Regions from separate parts of the Chelatococcus sp. KU-N122 genome, predicted to be linked through region 1. Evidence: riboswitches for the same ligand, from Rfam matches in the RefSeq annotation. Region 1 holds a riboswitch; each other region holds the start of a gene.

Region 1 (6,323 bases):
GCCAAGGACACCCTGGCCGGCGCGCAGGCGGCCTGGGAGCGCACCGGCAAGGTGGTGAACGGCTGGACGCTGCAGAACGACAACATCGGCACCTACGGCACCTCCTACCTCAAGCGCGCCCTCGTCGCGAAGGGCGGGCTCGGCGCCAACCTGCCGGAGGACGCCGTCTATCCCACGGCGGCCTTCGACGGCGAGGGCAAGCCCCTGATCGGCGGCAACAGGTACGTGCTGCATTTCGACAAGGACAAGCTGCCGCCGGCCGACGCCTTCTGGTCCATCACCATGTACGACATGGACGGCTTCCAGGTGCCGAACGCCATCGACCGCTTCGCCCTCGGCAGCCACGACAAGCTGGCCTTCAACCCCGACGGCTCGCTCGACATCTACGTGCAGGTGGACGATCCGGGGGCGGGCAGGCGAGCCAACTGGCTGCCGGCCCCCAAGGCGCAGTTCCAGCCCACCATGCGCCTCTATTCACCCCGCGCCGTGGTGCTCGACGGAACCTGGGCGCCGCCTCCGCTCCGCAAGGTGCAGTAGCATCGCGGATCGTGCGGCTGGCCCGGCATGCGCCATGCCTACGCAAGCGGGGCGAGGTGGGCCGTGGCCTCCGCCATCACGGACAAGCCTTCCACCAGGCCAGACCTTCGATGAGCGGCTGGACCTGTTGCCGACGCGTCGATCGCGGGCAGGCGCACGACTCCCATTCACACCCCGAAATGACAGACCCAGCAGGAGCTGACCCATGAAACCCAGCATCGCCGCGACCGCTTGCGCCGCCCTCCTGGCGCTCGCCCCGGCGGCATGGGCCGCGCCCGCCGTCTCGGCCGACGAAGCCGGCGAGATCGCCCGTGACGCCTATGTCTATGCCTATCCGCTCGTCCTCATGGACGTGAGCGGCAAGGTGTCGACCAATGTCGCGACGCCGGCCGGCACCACAGCCGCGCCGGTCAACCAGTTTGGCCACGCGCGCGCCTTCCCGGACCCGTCCTTCACCGTCGTGGTCCGGCCCAATGCCGACACGCTCTACTCGTCGCTGGTCTACGACGTGTCCAGGGAGCCGCTGGTCGTCAGCGTTCCCGACTCCGGCGGGCGCTACTACCTGCTGCCGATGCTGGACAAATGGTCTGATGTGTTCGCCGTGCCCGGCACCCGCGCCACCGGCAACGGGGCGCAGACGTTCGCCATCGTCGGGCCGGGCTGGCGCGGCGAGATGCCGGCCGGCGTCGAGCGCTATGACAGCCCGACGGCCGGCGGCTGGATCGGCGGGCGCGTGCAGACCAACGGCAAGGCCGACTACGCCGCCGTGCACGCCTTCCAGGACGGCATCAAGGCGGTGCCGCTGAGCGCCTACGACAAGCCCTACACCCCGCCGAACGGCGAGGTGGATGCCAAGCTGGACATGAGCGCCCCGCCCGACCAGGTCGACACGATGGAGGCGGGCGTCTTCTTCGCCCGCTTCGCCGAGCTGATGAAGGTGAACCCGCCCCACGCCAACGACTACCCCATCATCGACCGCATGAAGCGGATCGGCCTCGTGCCGGGCCAGAGCTTCTCCCTCGCCGACCAGCCCAAGGAGGTTCAGGCTGCCCTGAAGGCGGCGCCCGCGGCGGCGCTGCCGCGGATCAAGGCGGCGTGGACGAAGGCCGGCGTGTCACAGAACGGCTGGCGCACGAACCTCACCGCCATCGGCACCTACGGTGCGGACTACCTGCACCGGGCGGGCGTCGCCTACGGCGGGCTCGGCGCCAATGCGCCGGACGATGCCGTGTACCCCACCGCCTTCGCGGACTCGGAGGGGCGGCCCTTCGACAGCGCCCACCGCTACGTCGTGCATTTCGACAAGGACAAGCTGCCGCCGGCGCGCGCCTTCTGGTCGCTGACCATGTACGACGAACGGCAGCTGTTCACCGCCAACCCCATCGACCGCTACGCCATCGGCGATCGCGATGCGCTGAAGCTCAGCCCCGACGGCTCGCTCGATCTGCACATCCAGCGCGAGAGCCCCGGCAGAGACAAGGAGGCCAACTGGCTGCCGGCGCCGGCGAAGGGCGCGTTTACCATGAACATGCGCCTCTACTGGCCCAAGGCGCAGGTGCTGGACGGCAGCTGGGCGCCGCCGCCGGTGAAGCGGGTGGACTGACGGAGGCGATGCGGGCGGGACGCGGGCGTCGCCCGCTCAGACGTCGAGCGAGCCCTCCGGCTCCGGCTCATGGCAGCAGACGCAGAGCTTGTTGCCGTCCGGATCGCGAAAATAGGCGCCGTAGAAGTGGGGGTGGTAGTGCGGACGCAGGCCCGGCGCGCCCTCGTCGACGGCGCCGCGGTTCAGCGCCAGCGCGTGGCAGCGGTCGACGGTGGCGCGATTGCGCGCCAGCAGCGCCACCATCTGGCCGTTGCCGGCGTCGTGCGGCTGGCCGTCGTAGGGGGCGCCGATGATGAACAGCGGGCGGTCCGCATCGGCCGGCCGCCAGAACGCCCAGGCGGTCTCCGGGTCGGCATCGGCCATCGGGTAGCCGAGCACGCTCATCAGGGCGTCGTAGAAGGCGAAGGCCCGGTCGAAGTCGGTGATCCCGACGGTGACGTGCGACAGCATCCGCTGCACTCCTTGTCTTTGTCCTTGTGATTCCCGGCATCATCCCAGCTTGAGATGACTGCGCGATGCCAATGTTTGGTGCGTTGGTCCTTGATGCGCATCAGGGACCATGCCCGCCTTCCGGGGCCGAGCCCGAGGCTGCCATTGACAAGCACGGCCTGCCTCCGCCAAGTGGGCGTTTGCGACGGTTACCTCCACGGGCGCGCCCGTGGAGAGGGAATGCGGTGCGGCCGCGGGCGATCTGCCCGGGCCAAGGCCGCAGCTGCCCCCGCAACTGTAAGCGGCGAGCCTGACGCCAATGGCCACTGGACATCCGTCCGGGAAGGCGGCGTGGGCGCTTAAGCCGTGAGCCAGGAGACCGGCCGTCGCGCAACGACCTGCCGCCGGTGGGGCGGCGAAGGAGTTCGCCATGATTCTGGTACGCATCCACGTCGATCCGCGCATGCAGCTCCCGTGCCGCGCCCGCCCATGAGCGTGCCGGCCATGGTCCAGGCGCCCCGGCGCCGGGGCGGGCCTGCCGCGTGAGCGCCGCGCCCGACACCGTCCTCCTCGTCTGCACCACCTGCCGCAAGCCCACGGGCGAGGCGGACGGTGCCTATGACGAGCCCGGCCGGGCGCTCGCCGCAGCGCTCGATGCCCGTCTCGGCGGCAGCGCCATCGCGGTGCGCGAGGTGCAGTGCCTGTCGGTGTGCAAGCGGCCGTGCACGGTCGCGCTGCAGGCCCCCGGCAAATGGACCTACGTGGTCGGCGACCTCGACGGCGCCGGCCACGTCGACGACATCGTCGCCGCCGCCCAGCTCTATCACGGCTCCCCCGACGGCATCGTGCCGTGGCGCGAGCGCCCGCTTTCCTTCCGCAAAGGCGTCGTCGCGCGCATCCCGCCGCTCCCGGGCGTGGAGACCCCGACGCCGGAGACCCGTTCATGACCGAGCTCGCCCGCGTCCCCTGCACCATCGTCACCGGCTTCCTGGGCTCCGGCAAGACGACGTTGATCCGCCATCTGCTCGCCCACGCCGACGGCCGCCGGCTCGCCGTCATCGTCAACGAGTTCGGCGACGTCGGCATCGACGGCGAGCTGCTCAAGGGCTGCGGCGATGAAGCCTGCCCGGACGAGAACATCGTCGAGCTCGCCAACGGCTGCCTGTGCTGCACCGTGGCCGACGATTTCGTCCCCGCCCTCGACCGCATCCTGGCGCTCGACCCCAAGGTCGATCACATCGTCATCGAGACTTCGGGCCTCGCGCTGCCCAAGCCGCTGGTGCAGGCCTTCCACTGGCCGGCGATCAAGAGCCGGGTCACCGTCGACGGCGTCGTCGCCGTGGTGGACGGGGCGGCGCTGGCCGACGGCCGCGTCGCCGACGACATGGAGGCGCTGGCCGCCCAGCGGGAGGCGGACGACCAGCTCGACCACGACGACCCGGTGGAAGAGGTGTTCGCCGACCAGATCGCCTGCGCCGACCTGATCGTGCTCAGCAAGGGCGACCTCGTCGATGCGGCGGGCCTCGGCCGTGCCCGCACCGAAGTGGAGCAGGCGCTGGGGCGCACCGTCACCATCGTCCAGGCGGCGCGCGGCGAGGTCGACCCGGCTGTGCTGCTGGGCCTCGGCGTCGGCACCGAGGCCGACATCGACAACCGCAAGACGCTGCACGACGACGAGCTGGATCACGACCACGACGATTTCGACAGCTTCGTCGTGGCGCTGCCGGAGGTGGCAGACCCCAAGGCGTTGGCCGCGCGCATCGCCGCCACCGCCGAGGCCCAGAACGTGCTGCGGGTGAAAGGCTTCGCCGCCGTCGCCGGCAAGCCCATGCGGCTCCTGGTGCAGGGCGTCGGCAGCCGCGTCAGCCACCACTACGACCGCGACTGGGGGCCCGGCGAGGCACGCCGCGGCCAGATCGTCGTCATTGGCCTCAAGGGCCTCGACCGCGGCGCGGTCGAGCGCACGTTGTTGGCCTGACCTGGACTGGGGCCGCACGCCCATGCACCTGCTCGCGACGACCACGGCGACGATCGTCGATCTGATCGAACCGGTCGATCTCGCCCAGGCGCCGGGCGACATGGTCGTCGTCTCCTTCACCGACAGCGACCTGGGCGGCCTCGCCGCCGCCTGGCGCACGGCGCAGGAGCGCGGCGAGGCGCTGCCGAGCCTGCGCCTCGCCAATCTGCGCGACCTGCGCCATCCGCTCTCCGTCGACCTGTGGCTCGACAAGGTCGCCGCCCACGCCAAGGTCATCGTAGTGCGCCTGCTCGGCGGCCTCGACTGGTGGCGCTACGGGGCCGAGCGGCTGGGTGAGCTCGCCCGCGCCCGGGGCGTCGCGCTCGCCGTGCTGCCGGGGGAGGACAGGGACGATCCCGGCCTCATGGCCCGCTCCACGCTGCCGGCCGCCGAGGCGGAGGCGCTGCTCGGCTATTTTCGCGCCGGCGGCAGCGCCAACATGGGCGCGCTGCTGCGGCGCCTGGCCCGCCACGCCGGCGCCGACAGCGCGGCGGAGGAGCCGACGCCGGTGCCGGCGGCCGCCTTCTACCTGCCCGGCGAGGGGCTCGTGGCGGCGGAGGCGATGCCGGCCCGGCTGCCGCAGGGCGCGGCGCCCGTCGCCATCGTCTTCTACCGCTCGCTCTACCTCGCCGACGACCTCGCCCCCGTCGACGCGCTCTGCACCGCGCTTGCACAGGCCGGCAGCGAGCTTGGCGTGGCGCTGGCGGCGGTGCCGATCATGGTCGGCAGCCTGAAGGACCCCGCCTGCGCCGCCTTCGTGCGTGCCGCCGTGGCCGCCCTCGATCCGGCCCTCATCGTGACCACCACGGGCTTCGCCCTCGGCATGGACGACGAAGCCGCCGACCCCTTCGCCGGCAGCACTGCGCCGCTGCTGCAGGCGATCGTGGCGACGACGCGCCGCGAGGCTTGGCAGGGGAGCCCGCGCGGCCTCGCCGCCGCGGACCTCGCCATGCACGTGGTGCTGCCGGAGCTCGACGGCCGCGTGCTCGCCGGCGCCTTGTCATTCAAGGACCCGGCGGCCCCGAGCGGCGAGCTCTGCTTCACCGGCCTCGCCAACCGGGCCGAGCCGGACCGGGCGATGGCCGTCGCCCGCCGCGCCGCCGCCCTGGTCAGGCTCGGCCGCACGGCGGCCGCGCAGCGGCGCGTCGCCGTCGTGCTGCCGGAGTATCCGGGTGCGGCGGGGCGCGCGGGCTATGCGGTCGGTCTCGACGTGCCGGCAAGCGTGCTGGCCTTGCTCGATGACCTGGTCGAGGCCGGCTACACGGTCGCCGACCGCCCGGCCGATGCGCGCGCGCTGTTGGAGCGCCTGGAGGCTGGGCAGAGAGTTCCGTCCGGGGGCGCAGGTTCTTGTTCTGACACCGTCGAGAAGCTGGATCGCCCCCCACCCCTGCCCCTCCCCGCCACTCCGTGGGGGGAGGGAGGTGCATATGCCTGCGGGCCTGGGGAGTTGGCGCGGCGGCTGGCCGACCCGAGCGCAGCGCAGGGACTGGTGGGGGGCGGTCCAGCCGCTTCTCGCAATCAGGACAGAGGCGGGGCCGCGCCACCGCGCACCCTCGCTCCACTTGTGGGGAGAGGGCGGGGTGAGGGGGGCTTGCCGCGTGGCGTGACCGGCCTCGAGCCCTCTTCTGAGCTCCCCCTCACCCGGGTTGCGCTGGCGCGCAACCCGACCTCTCCCCGCAAGCGGGGCGAGGTAAGCAGCGGGACCGCTGCCGCCCTGTCGCTGGCCGACTACCGGCG
Region 2 (6,323 bases), 430 kb from region 1:
GGGGCTCGCTCGCCGGGATGCAGCAGCCGCGCCAGGCGCTCGATGCCGTCGACGGTGCGGGGGCCCGGGATCAGGAACTCGGCCCGCGGCACGATATGCGCGCGGCCGTTCCTGACCGCGCGCAGGCTGCGCCAGCCCGGCCGGGCGACGAGAGCGTCGAGCTCGTCCTGGCGGCCGGCGAGCAGCAGCACGTCCGGATCGGCGGCGATCGCCGCTTCGGGCGAGACCTGGGGCAGGCCCGAGGCGCTCGTGAGCGCCAGATCGGCCCCGGCGAGACGCAGGGCGTCGGCGGTGTAGGTGGCCTCGCGCACCACGAGGATGAGGCCGTTGCCGAGCTGGCCGGTGATGAGCAGGGCCTTGGGCCGCGCCCGTCGGCCGATGTGCGCTGCGACGGCCGCCATGCGGTCGGACAGCTGACTCACAACCGCCTCGCCGCGCTCGGGAACACCCGTCGCCCGCGCCAGCAGGCGGATGTTGGACAGCACCTCGTCCACCGAGCGGGCGAGCAGGACCAGCACGGGAATGCGGACCCGGGACATGGGGTCGAGCACCTGGTGCATCGCCTGCCGCGACGGTGTCAGCACCACGAGGTCCGGCGCCAGCGCGACGATGCGGTCGACCGAGAAGCCGAGCCTGCCGCCGACCAGCGGGCGATGCCCGGCCACGTCGGGCGGGTAGCGCGTGTAGCTCTCGATACCGACGATGCGATCGGCGAGGCCCAGGGCCGCCACCAGCTCCGTGTTGGAGGCGAAGATGGTGACGAGCCGCCGGGCGGGACGCGGCAGCACGACATCCCGCCCCATGGCGTCGCGCAGGGCGACCGCCTCGGCCCGTGCGGGCGTCGCAGCGGCGAGCACGGCCGCGACGGCGACAACGCACTGTGCGATGCGCGCCCGGCTCAAAAGCGCGCCTTCACGCCGGCGAGCAGCTGACGACCCGGCATGGAGGTGCCGTAGCCGCCGTTGTAGAAGCGCACGTCGGCGAGGATCGGCGCCTTGTCCAGCCCGATGAAGATCGGATGCTCGTTGACGTTGAAGACGTTGTTGACGCCGGCGAAGACCTTGACGCCCTTGAAGACCTCGACCTCCGCCAGCACGTTCCAGACCCAGAACGGGTCCTTGCGGTGGATGTATTCGCGATTGGGCTCGGCGAACGGTACCAGCAGATTTTCTTCGGTGTTGTACCACATGGGGCCGCGCAGCACGCCCTGGATCTGCAACGACCAGTCGTAGCGGTCGAGCTTCTGGCCGAAGCGTGTGCCGATCGCCGCCTCGTACTTGTACATGCGCTCGACGTTGTTGGTGTTGGCGGTGACGGCCGCGCCCTTGTCGGTCATCTCGAAATTATAGAAGCCGTTGGCATAGGCCGTCCAACGCCAGGTGCCGGCATCCTGGCCGAGCATGCGGAAGACGTCGGTGTCGAACTGCATCTCGATGCCGCGCACCACCACGTCCGCCGCGTTGTTGGCGTAGTCGGAGGTGTTGGCCACGCCGGGCCTGAGCCTGGTGATGATGCGGTCGGAGATGACGTTCTGGAACACCGCAGTGTCCAGGCGCCAGCCAGGGCCGGTCAGCGTCATGCCCGCCTCGATCTGCTCCGCCGTCTCCGGCTTGAGGTCGGGGTTGCCGAAGGTGCGGCCGCCGCCCAGCGCGGTGAAGTCCGCGGCGAGCTCGCTCGCCGTCGGCGCCCGGAAGCCGGAGGACGCGCCGACGCGGAAGCCCAGCCAGTCGAGGGCCTGGTAGGTGGCGCCGGTGGCGTAGGTGGTGGCGCTGTAGGGGATGGTGCGTGGCCGCTGGTTGGCGAGGTTGGGCGTCCAATCGAAGCTCGTCGTGCCGTAGGTCTGGCGGATGCCGCCGCGCACGGTCACCTTCTCATTGAAGAAGGTTTGCGAATCCTCCGCATAGAAGCCGTTGGCGGTGTCGGTCTGATTGTTGTCGATGGGGGCGATCTGCGACAGGCTGTTGCCGGGCACGCCCTGGCGATAGCGGTCCGAGCGCAGCGGGCTCGTCTCCCAGTCCCAGCCGAGGATGAGCTTGTTGCCTTCCCAAAGGTTGACCCAGGGCTGGATGCGGGTGCCGTAGACCTCGAGCCGGCGTCGGTTGAAATCGGCGGCGGTGCCTTTCGCCGGCAGGTTGTTGGAGCCTCGCTGCACGGGGGAGGCCCATTTGAAGCGGTCCACGTCGTTGTCGTAATAGGCCTGCGCCATCAGGCCGACGCGGCCGTCAGGCGACTGGCCTTTGTAGGTGACGTCGGCGCCCTGGTTGTAGCGGTCGTCGCGGCTGAGATAGTTGGCGCCCGAGCCGCGGAAGCCCGCATCGTAGATGCCGTCCGAGCGCACGCTGACATCGACGCGGTGGTCCGGGTTGATCTGCAGCCCGATGGCGCCGGCCCAGCCCTTGCGCGCCCAGTCGGTGTTGATCTGGCGGCCGCCGCCGGTGCCCGCATCGTAGTCGTCGCTGCGGCCGCCGTTGAGGCCGAAGTACCAGTCCACCGCATCGTAGACGCCGCCGGTGGCGGCACGGCCCTGGATCAGCCCCCAGCTGCCGCCCGAGGTCTCGACCGTGTTGCCGGGCGCGGTGCGGCCGGTCTTCAGGATGATGTTGATGACGCCGCCGATGTTCTGGCTGCCGTAGATCACCGAGGACGGGCCGCGCACGATCTCGATGCGCTCCACGTGCGCCAGCGACAGCTTGGAGAGGTTGGCTGTGCCGGCGCGGTGGCCGTTGATCAGCACCAGCACCTGGCTGCGGAAGTCCTTGCCCTGGCCGTCGGTGGAGCCGCCGCGGATGTTGATCGAGGTCTGGCCGGGGGTCCACTCGCTGAAGAAGCCGACCGCGTTCTCGGCGAGCAGGTCGGTCACCGACTTGGCCGTCGAATGCTCGATCTTCTGCTGGTCGATGACCTGCACCGTGCCGGGAATGCGGCTGCGCTCCTCCGGCAGGCCGGTCGCCGTCACGACGATCTCGTCGAGCCGTGTGACGTCCTCGGCTGCGGCGGGACATGCGGCGAAGCCGCTCGCGACGGCTGCCGCCAGGCCATGTCGGACTGTTCTCGAGATCACGCTTTGCACCCCCAGGTGAGAATCGCCGATCGCCTCGGCACGTCGAGCCGGTGGCCGCCGGCCTCGTTCACGGCGAGCCGCTCCAGGCGCGCCGCGAGAGTTGGCCTGCGCGCGTCCGCGTCGCTCCAGCCCAGCCGGTCGGCCAGGTACGCGGCGACGGCGCCGATGTCGGCGACCACCAGAGAAAACGTCCAGTCGGCCAGCCGGATGCCGTCCGGCCGGTGCGCGTCGCCGAGCGCCGCGAGCACGATGTCGACGCCGGGCGTCTCGTCCTCGCCATGCCACTCGGCGGGCAGGCAGCCGGCCAGGCACAGCCCGCGCGGGCCGTTCTGCGCCGGCACGACCCAGGCGACGGGGCCGGCGCTCCACTCCCGGCAGCGGGCGAGGAAGGGCAGCGGGGCCTGGAGCGGCGCCGGCATGTTGGCGGCGAGCACGGTGTCGAAGCGGCCGATACCGGTCGCCTCCTGCCAGTCGCAGGCGACGATTCGCGACGGCCCGTCGGGCACAGCGAGCCGCGCTCGCATGACGGGCGCCGGCTCGATCGCCGTCCAGTGGCAGCCGGGGTCGCGCAGCGCGCGCCCGAGCTGGCCGCCGCCGGCGCCGACGTCGAGGAAGTGGCCGAAGCGGCCGACGGCCTGGCGCAGCAGCGGCGCGACCTTGGCCGCGTAGTCGGACGTATCGATGCCGGATGCGTAGAGGCCGAGCGGATCGACAGGACGCCGGGCGGGCGGGTCAGACATGAGCGTGGATTCCAATATGCAATGTTATAACGTTACTCAAATACTCGCCTGAGGCAACCCGGCGCCAGCACACACGATGCAACGCCGATGAGCAGGCCCATGTCTGGCGTTCGCGCCGTTCCGGTCCGCCGCCGAGCGCAGAGTTCCGCCCACGGCGCGCGGGCACGCGCCAGCATGCTGGGGGACGCGGACGATGGGGATGGTGGTCACGGGATCGGGCCTCGGCGGCAACGTCAGTGGCACGTCACCGCGAACGAAGCCTCCCCGGGCGCCTGGCTGCGCTCGGTTCGGCAACGGATCGGTGCACCCCGCCCGACGCGTGCTCGCGTGTGACCACGACTGACGGCAGGTCTCCTGGCTCGCGGGTCTCGCTCCTCCGCTGCCTTCCCGGCCCCAGGGGACCAGTGGCACGATGCGGACGAATCACCGCTTACAGTTGCGGGGGCAGCCGCGGCATCGGGCCCAAGCCCTCACCGCGTTCCCTTTCAATCCCCGAGGGGAACCGTCACCGTCACCATAAAGGGGAAGCGTCCGAGGTCAAACGGCCGGCGGCGAGAGATCCGCCGGATCGGCGGCAGCACGGCGAAGGTGTGACACTTGCGTCACGGACGGCGGCCGCGGCGGCCGGTGCGCGCCGGGCCGTCGATTACGGCCGGCTGATATCGTCGACCGGCACCACCTCGCAGAGCGACGAGCGCAGACCCATCGAGCCGCTGATCGGATCCGTCTGGTCGCCGGCAATGAGCCGGTTGTAGTTGGCGCCGCCGTCGGAGAGCGCATCGTAGCCGGGCCGTCCCAGCTCGTCGTTGCCTTGCCACCAGCCGTACTGCGCGCTGACGACGCGCGCGTCCAGGCTGGCGTCGAACCTGGCGCGCATGCGCGCCCGCGCCGTGCCGGTGCGGATCTCCACCCAATCGCCGTCGCCGATGCCGCGCGCGCCGGCGGTGTCCGGGTGCAGGCTGATCTCGGGATCGGGCGCGCGGCGGCGCAGGGACGGGATGTGGCGGTGCTGGCCGTGGCAGTAGTGGACGACCTTGGCCGAGGTGAGCACCAGCGGATAGGGGCTGCCGGGCGCGGCATAAGGCGAGCGTGCCGGCTCGACGAAATGGGGCAATGGGTCCTGTCCGGCATCGCGGAACCGCTCGGAAAAGACCTCGATCTTGCCGGTCGGCGTGTTGAAGCCGCCGGTCTTGTAGCGAAAATAGTGCGGCTCGCCGGCCACGCTGATGCCGCCGGGCCGGGCGAGCAGGTCATCGAGCGCGAGGCCCAGCGGTTCCAGGATCGCGGCGAAGCCCGCCCGCATGTCCCCCTCCCAGAACAGATGGCCAAGGCCGAGCCGCTTTGCGAGCTCGAAGACGACTTGTCCATCGGACCGCGATTCCCCCGCGCTCGCCACCGCAGCCTGCCGGAACTGGACGAGGTTCTCCGCCCGCTGGCTTCCCTCGAAGCCGACGCGGAGCGTCTCGCGCTCCCACGCCGTATTGATGGGCAGGAAGATATCGGCGAACGCCGCCGTCGGCGACATGACGACGTCGGCGTGAACGTGGAACTCGAGCTTCGCGAGGGCTTGTGCGGCGCGGGCGCCGTCCGCGTGGTTGACGATGAAATTGCGCCCGAAGCCGACCACGGCCCTGATCGGGTAGGGCTTACCGTCGAGGATGGCGTCGTAGAGGGCGTCCGCTCCCACCCAATTGTTGCGGCCCGGCCCGAGGGGCGAACGCGCCAGCTCGATGCATTTGGCCCGCTGCTCGGCCGGCATGAGCTCATGGCCGCTGACGTCGCGAGCGGGCGGCCGGGAGAACTCAACGTTGCCGCCCGGCGCATCGAAGCTGCCGGTCAGGGCCATCAGCAAGGCGATGGCCCGGTCCATCTGCGTGGCGTTGGTGTGCTGGCCGACGCCGGACCACGCGTAGTAGCTGACGGGACGGGCGGCGAAGAGCAACTGGGCCGTTTCCGTCACCTGCTCCTTGCGGACCCAGGTCAGCTCCTCGACGCGCTCGGGCGAATAGGGCTCGCAGAGCTCCCGATAGAGGCTGAAGGCGGACCGGCAGGTCAGGGGCGCGCCGCCAACGGCGGCAAGCGTGACAGTGGCGTCGAGGGCCGGCGCGCGGCCGTCCGCGTAGGCGCGCTGCGACGGCGAATAGGCGACGGGCTCGCCCCTGGCGCCGTCCCACGCCATCAGATCGTCGGCTTCCGCACCCGCGGGCCGGACCGCCAGATCGCCGGCGCGCAGGAAGCGCTTGGTATCGGCCCGCACCAGCAGCGGGCCGTTCGTCCAGTCCCGCATGAAGCCGACGTCGTACCAGCCGTGGCGGATCATCTCCCGGGCGATGCCGAGCGCCAGCGCACCGTCGGCCCCGGGACGCACACGCAGCCATTGGTCGGCGCGGGCAGCAAAGCCGGCGCGCCGGGGATCGACGACGACGAGACGGGCGCCGCGCGTGCGGGCCGCGCCCGTCGCCTTGGCATGGTCGAGCCAGGTGGCGCTCGGATTATGGCCCCACAGCACGACGCAGCCCGAC
Region 3 (6,323 bases), 450 kb from region 1:
CGCCGCGGCGCGGCCGCTGGGCCGGGTCGCCTCCGCCCACATCATCGCCCGGCCACACGAGGACATCGCCGCCATCCTCGAGCGACCACCGGTCCGCTAGTCGCTCTGGACAGTTTGGTTCGTCGGACAGAGGCCGAGAGCGGCCCAGCCGCGAACCTCGCCCCGCTTGCGGGGAGAGGTCGCCTTGCGCGGCAGCGCAAGGCGGGTGAGGGGGCGTTCAGGAGGGTGCACGGGGCCGGTCATGCCACGCGGCGGGCCCCCTCACCCTGCCCTCTCCCCGCACGCGGGAGAGGGGCCCCAGCAGCTCCGTTGGCGCCAAAGCTTCAAAATTGCCGCGCAGCACCACGAGAGCCTTTCCGCTCATTCCCAGCTGAGCGCGCCGCCGTTCTGGTATTCGATGACCCGGGTCTCGAAGAAGTTCTTCTCCTTCTTGAGATCCATCGCTTCGGACATCCAGGGGAACGGATTGTCGGCAGCGTCGAAAACCTGCTCCAGGCCGAGCTGCGCGCAGCGGCGGTTGCCGATGAAGCGCATGTACTGCTCGCACAGCGCCGGGTTCAGGCCGAGAAAGCCGCGCGGCATGGTGTCCCGGCCGTAGGCCGCCTCGAGCTCGGCCGCGTCGCGGATCATGGTGCGAAGCTCCTCCTGAAACGTCCTCGTCCACAAATGAGGGTTCTCGATCTTGATCTGGTTGATCACGTCGATACCGAAGTTCAAATGGATGCTCTCGTCGCGCAGGATATACTGGTATTGCTCGGCAATGCCGACCATGCGGTTGCGCCGGCCGAGCGACAGGATCTGGGCAAATCCGGTGTAGAACCACATGCCTTCGAAGACGACGTAGAAGGCGACGAGATCGCGCAGGAACGCCTGGTCGGCGGCGGGCGTGCCCGTCTTGAAATCCGGGTCATCCAGATGGCGCGTATGCTCGATCGCCCACGCCGCCTTGTCGGTGATCGAGGGAACCTCGCGATACATGTTGAACAGCTCGCCCTCGTCGAGGCCCAGGCTCTCCACGATGTACTGGAACGTGTGGGTGTGGACGGCCTCCTCGAAGGCCTGCCGCAGCAGATACTGCCGGCACTCGGGGTTGGTGAGGTGGCGATAGATGGCCAGCACGATATTGTTGGCGACCAGGCTCTCCGACGCGGCGAAGAAGCCGAGGTTGCGCCTGATCATGTGCCGCTCCTCGTCGGTCAGGCCGTCACGCGACTTCCATAGGGCGATGTCGGCCTGCATCGAGACTTCGTTGGGCATCCAATGGTTGTTGCATGCCGACAGATACTTGTCCCAGGCCCATTTGTACTTGAGCGGCAGCAGCTGGTTCACGTCGGCCCGGCAATTGATCATCGCCTTGTCGTCGACGGAGACGCGCCCGCCGCGACGGTCGATCACGCCGAGGCCGGTGGCGTCCGCCGACGATTGAGCGGGCCGCGCGAGCGCCGGATGAAGGGGCAGGACGGGGGGCGTCCTCGCATCGGACCAGTCCAGCATCGACATGTCTCCAGGTCCGTTGCTCATTGGCAGGCTTCGCAGGTGGGATCATCGATCAGGCAGGCGCGATCCATCGACGTGGTGTCGATCTCGATCGGCGCGGCCGCGGCGAGGCCGGCAGGCACGGCATTGAGCTTGCCGTCGGTGCCCCGCAGCGTCGACTTCTCGACATGCGTCGCCGATCGCGACCGCAGGTAATACGTGGTCTTCAGCCCGCGCCGCCAGGCCAGCCGATACAACCCATCCAGCATCTTGCCGGAGGGATGGGCGATGTAGAGGTTGAGCGACTGGGCCTGGTCGATCCATTTCTGCCGCCGGGCCGCCGCCTCGATCAGACGGGCGGCGTCGATCTCGAAGGCGGTGGCATAGAGCGCCTTCAGATCGTCCGGGATGCGATCGATCTGGCCCACGCTGCCGTCGAAATACTTCAGGTCCGAGACCATGACCTCGTCCCAGAGGCCGAGGCGCTTGAGGTCGTGCACCAGCGCCGCGTTCACCACGGTGAAGTCGCCGGACATGTTGGATTTGACGAAGAGGTTCTGATAGGCGGGCTCGATCGATTGCGAGACCCCGCAGATATTGGAGATCGTCGCAGTGGGGGCGATCGCCATGGTGTTAGAGTTGCGCATGCCGACGCTCTTCACCCGCGCCCGCAGGCTCTCCCAGTCGAGGGTCGTCGAGCGATCCAGGTCGAGCTCGCCGCGCGCCTCGGCCAGCAGCTCCAGCGAGTCGATCGGCAGGATCCCCTGCGCCCACAGCGATCCCTCGAAGCTGGGATAGCGCCCGCGCTCGGCTGCAAGCTCGACCGACGCCGAGATGGCATGGAACGAGATGGCTTCCATGCAACGGTCGGCGAATTCGACCGCCGCCGCCGAGCCGTAGGGCAGGCGTAGCGCTTGCAGCGCGTCGTGAAAGCCCATCAGGCCGAGGCCGACCGGGCGGTGCCGCAGATTGGAGCGGCGCGCCTCGGGGATCGTGTAGAAATTGATGTCGACGACGTTATCGAGCATGCGCATGGCCGTCGCCACGGTGCGGGCGAGCCGGGCGCTGTCGAGGCCCTGCACCGTGACATGAGCGGCCAGGTTGACCGAGCCCAGGTTGCACACGGCGACCTCGTCGTCGGAGGTGTTCAAGGTGATCTCGGTGCAGAGGTTGGACGAGTGAACCACGCCGACGTGGCGTTGCGGCGAGCGGATGTTGCAGGGGTCCTTGAAGGTGATCCAGGGATGGCCGGTCTCGAACAGCATGGTCAGCATGCGCCGCCACAGATCGATGGCGCGGACTTGCTTGAACACCTTGATCTCGCCGCGCGCCGCCTTGGCCTCGTAGGCCTCGTAGGCTTGCCTGAAGGCCGGGCCGTAGAGGTCGTGCAGGTCCAGTGTCTCGTCCGGCGAGAACAAGGTCCAGGGGCCGTCCTCCGCAACGCGCTGCATGAACAGGTCCGGCACCCAGTTGGCGGTGTTCATGTCGTGGGTGCGGCGGCGCTCGTCGCCGGTATTCTTCCGGAGGTCGAGGAATTCCTCGATATCCACATGCCAGGTTTCGAGGTAGGCGCAGACGGCGCCCTTGCGCTTGCCGCCCTGGTTGACGGCGATGGCGGCGTCGTTGGCGACCTTGAGGAAGGGCACGACGCCCTGGCTGTCGCCGTTGGTGCCCTTGATGTGGGCGCCGAGGCCCCGCACCCGTGTCCAGTCGTTGCCGAGGCCGCCGGAATACTTGGCGAGGAGCGCGTTGTCCCTGACCGACTTGAAGATGCCGTCCAGATCGTCCGGTACCGTCGTGAGGAAGCACGACGACAGCTGCGGCCGCAGGGTCCCGGCGTTGAACAGGGTCGGCGTCGACGCCATGAAGGCGAACGAGGAGAGCAGGTCGTAGAATTCGACCGCCTTCGCCTCGCGGTCGATCTCGCGCATCGCCAGGCCGCAGGCGACACGCATGAAGAAGGCCTGCGGCAGCTCGAAGCGCGCGCCGCGCACGTGCAGAAAATAGCGGTCGTAAAGCGTCTGGAGGCCGAGATAGTCGAACTGGAGGTCGCGCTCCGGCTTCAGCGCTGCCGCGAGGCGGGCGAGGTCGAAGCGGGCGAGCTCCGGGTCGAGCAGCTCCGCGCCGACGCCGGCGCGCACGTACGCTCGAAAATAGTCGCCGTAACGGGACGTCATCTCGCCATGCGTGGCCTGGTCGGCGCGCCCGGCCAGGAACGACAGAGCCTCCCGGCGCAGCTTGTCGAGCAACAGCCGTGCGCTGACCTTGGCATAGTTCGGCTCGGTCTCGATCAGCGTGCGCGCGGCCAGGATCGGCGCCAGCTCGAGCTCGCCGACCGAGATGCCGTCGTAGAGATTGCGCCTGGTCTCGCGCAGAATGGACTCGACCGAGGTGCCGTCGAGCTGCATGCAAGCCTCGCCGACGACGGCCGCGAGCCGCGCCGCATCGAGCGGTACGAGCGTGCCGTCCGCCAGGCGCATGCGCGGCGCAGCGGCGGGCTCGGCCGCTGCCGCGGTCTCGGCGCCGGCCTTGCGCTCCCGGGCGCGCTCTTCGCGATACAGCACATAGGCCCGGGCGACCTTGTGGTGCTCGCCGCGCATCAGCGCGAGCTCGACCTGATCCTGCACGTCCTCGATGTGGAAGGTGCGGCCGGCGTCGACCCTGCGCTTCAGGCTGGCGACGACCTGGTCGGTGAGGGCCGCGACGACATCGTGGACGCGCCGCGAGGCGGCCGCGCCGCTGCCTTCGACGGCGAGGAACGCCTTCGTCACGGCGATGCTGATCTTGGTCGGGTCGAAGGGCGTGACGGCGCCGTTGCGGCGGATGAGCTGATAGCCGGGCTCGGTCGGCGGAGCGCGCTCGACGATGCCGATCGCGCCGGACGCCGGCGCCGCACTTTCGGTGGACAGGGAAACTGACATTGCCGAGGACCCCAGCTGCATGGGGGCTTGGGCCGGGCAATCGCGTGCGTAACGCCACATCGGGCCACGGCCCGATCCGCGCAAGCGATCCGCCGGGACACCCCGCCCGAGGACGTTCATGGTGTCGCGGCAGGTCTCCTGGCTCGCGGGTCGACGCCTTCGGTCCGGCCTTCCCGAGGCCTTCGGCCTCAGTGGCATAGGATGGACGTGGGCTCGCCGCTTACAGTTGCGGGGGCAGCTCCGGCTTTGCCATGCGGCGCACCGGCTTCCCTCTTAGCTCTCGATTCGAGAGACCGTGACCGCTACATGTAGCGGTCTGGCCCGCGGTGATGTCAACTGCTGGCGTGTGTCCGCGCGAGTCCGTCCACAGGCGCTCCGTCCGCCTCCCGCCGGGCTCCGTCAGCTCGCCGCATAGGGGGTGAATGCGCTGCGGTTCTCGTCGACGTCGAGCGCCCGGCCGATCGCCGGGAAGGCGCGCTGCGGGCAGGCGGGGCGCTCGCAAACCTTGCAGCCTGCGCCGATCGGCGTGGCGGCGATCGGATCGTCGAGGTCGAGCCCCTTGGAGTAGACCAGTCGCCCGCCATGGCGGATGTCGCAGCCGAGCCCGATGGCGAAGGTCTTTCCCGGATGGCCGTAGCCGCCGGTCGCGTGATGCACGGTCCGCGCGATCCAGAGATAGGTGCGCCCATCCGGCATCTGCGCGACCTGCGTCAAGATGCGTCCGGGCTGTGCGAACGCTTCGTAGACGTTCCACAGGGGGCAGGTGCCGCCGACGCGGGAAAAATGGAAGTCGGTCGCCGATTGCCGCTTGGAGATGTTGCCGGCCCGGTCGACCCGCACGAAGAAGAACGGCACGCCCGTGGCGCCCGGGCGCTGCAGCGAGCTCAGCCGATGGCAGACGGTCTCGAAGCCCACGCCGAAGCGCTGGCTCAGGATGTCGATATCGTAACGTTCCGCCTCCGCCGCCGCGAGAAAGCTCCGATACGGCATGAGGAGGGCTCCGGCGACATAGTTGGCTAGGCCGAGACGGGCTAGCGCGTGCGTCTCGCGCGAGCCCGCCGCGGCCTCCGACGCCAGACGCTCGATGACGCCGTGCATCTCGAGCAGCGCGAGCTGCGTCGCGATCTGAAAGGCGCGCTGGCCCGGGTCGAGGCGGGGTGACAGCCACAGCACCCGCTCGGCGGCCTGATAGTGGCGTTGAACGGTCGCGACGTCCCGCGTCTCCACGCCGACCCGCACGCTATGGCGCCGCTCCAGGCACGCGGCCAGGCTCGCTGCAATCTCCCCCGACGCGCCGAGCTCCTCGGCATCGGACAGACGTTCGGCGGCCTCGTCCAGCTCGGCGAAGTGATTGTGGTGGGCGTAGAAGAAGTCGCGCACCTGCTCGTAGGGCATCGGCGCCGTCAGCGTGGTGACGCCGCCGGCACCCAGGCCAAGCTCGGCCGCCATGGCGTCCGCCCGCTCGAGCGCGTGGCGATAGCGCCGATGCAGCGCCACCACGGCGCGCCCCAGCGCCGGCATGGCCGCCGCGATCTCCTTGACCTCGCTCACGCTGACGGCTTCCGGGTTGGCGGGATCGGAAAACGCTTCGCGCAGGTCCGAGATGAGCCGCGCCTCGTCCCCTTCCGAGAACAGCTGCACGTCGACGCCGAAGACCTCGTTGATCTTCAGCAGCACCGGCACCGTCAGCGGACGCTGGTTCTTCTCGAGCTGGTTGAGGTAGCTCGCGGAGAGGCCGAGTGCATGGGCGAGGGCGGCTTGCGTGAGCCTCCGCTCCTCCCGCAAGCGCCTCAGCCGGACACCGACATAGGCCTTCCTCATCGATCGGCCGCGACTTTGCAAGCTTCGCAAATTCGAGGTGAAGTCTCCACAAATCCTCGCATTTTCAGCTCTTTTGCCGACACGTTGAAGCGAATATTGCGAGAA

The links. Region 1 has a riboswitch for cobalamin ahead of ACZ5PO_RS14190 (DUF1636 family protein). Riboswitches for the same ligand answer to the same signal wherever they lie in the genome.
Region 2: linked by a shared signal. The riboswitch ahead of ACZ5PO_RS12350 (class I SAM-dependent methyltransferase) and the one ahead of ACZ5PO_RS14190 (DUF1636 family protein) in region 1 are both predicted to bind cobalamin.
Region 3: linked by a shared signal. The riboswitch ahead of ACZ5PO_RS12260 (ribonucleoside-diphosphate reductase subunit alpha) and the one ahead of ACZ5PO_RS14190 (DUF1636 family protein) in region 1 are both predicted to bind cobalamin.

The regions. Positions count from the first base shown of each region.
Region 1 is NZ_AP043981.1:3,166,442-3,172,764, forward strand. It holds gene ACZ5PO_RS14175 (DUF1254 domain-containing protein) at 1-537, shown strand, start outside; gene ACZ5PO_RS14180 (DUF1254 domain-containing protein) at 743-2,140, shown strand; gene ACZ5PO_RS14185 (VOC family protein) at 2,177-2,590, opposite strand; cobalamin riboswitch at 2,759-2,971, shown strand; gene ACZ5PO_RS14190 (DUF1636 family protein) at 3,112-3,516, shown strand; gene cobW (cobalamin biosynthesis protein CobW) at 3,513-4,547, shown strand; gene ACZ5PO_RS14200 (cobaltochelatase subunit CobN) at 4,570-6,323, shown strand, end outside.
Region 2 is NZ_AP043981.1:2,740,216-2,746,538, forward strand. It holds gene ACZ5PO_RS12340 (ABC transporter substrate-binding protein) at 1-902, opposite strand, end outside; gene ACZ5PO_RS12345 (TonB-dependent receptor) at 899-3,061, opposite strand; gene ACZ5PO_RS12350 (class I SAM-dependent methyltransferase) at 3,058-3,801, opposite strand; cobalamin riboswitch at 4,129-4,323, opposite strand; gene ACZ5PO_RS12355 (molybdopterin-dependent oxidoreductase) at 4,448-6,323, opposite strand, start outside.
Region 3 is NZ_AP043981.1:2,718,074-2,724,396, forward strand. It holds gene ACZ5PO_RS12250 (BMC domain-containing protein) at 1-100, shown strand, start outside; gene ACZ5PO_RS12255 (ribonucleotide-diphosphate reductase subunit beta) at 361-1,494, opposite strand; gene ACZ5PO_RS12260 (ribonucleoside-diphosphate reductase subunit alpha) at 1,518-4,397, opposite strand; cobalamin riboswitch at 4,509-4,710, opposite strand; gene ACZ5PO_RS12265 (short-chain fatty acyl-CoA regulator family protein) at 4,797-6,218, opposite strand.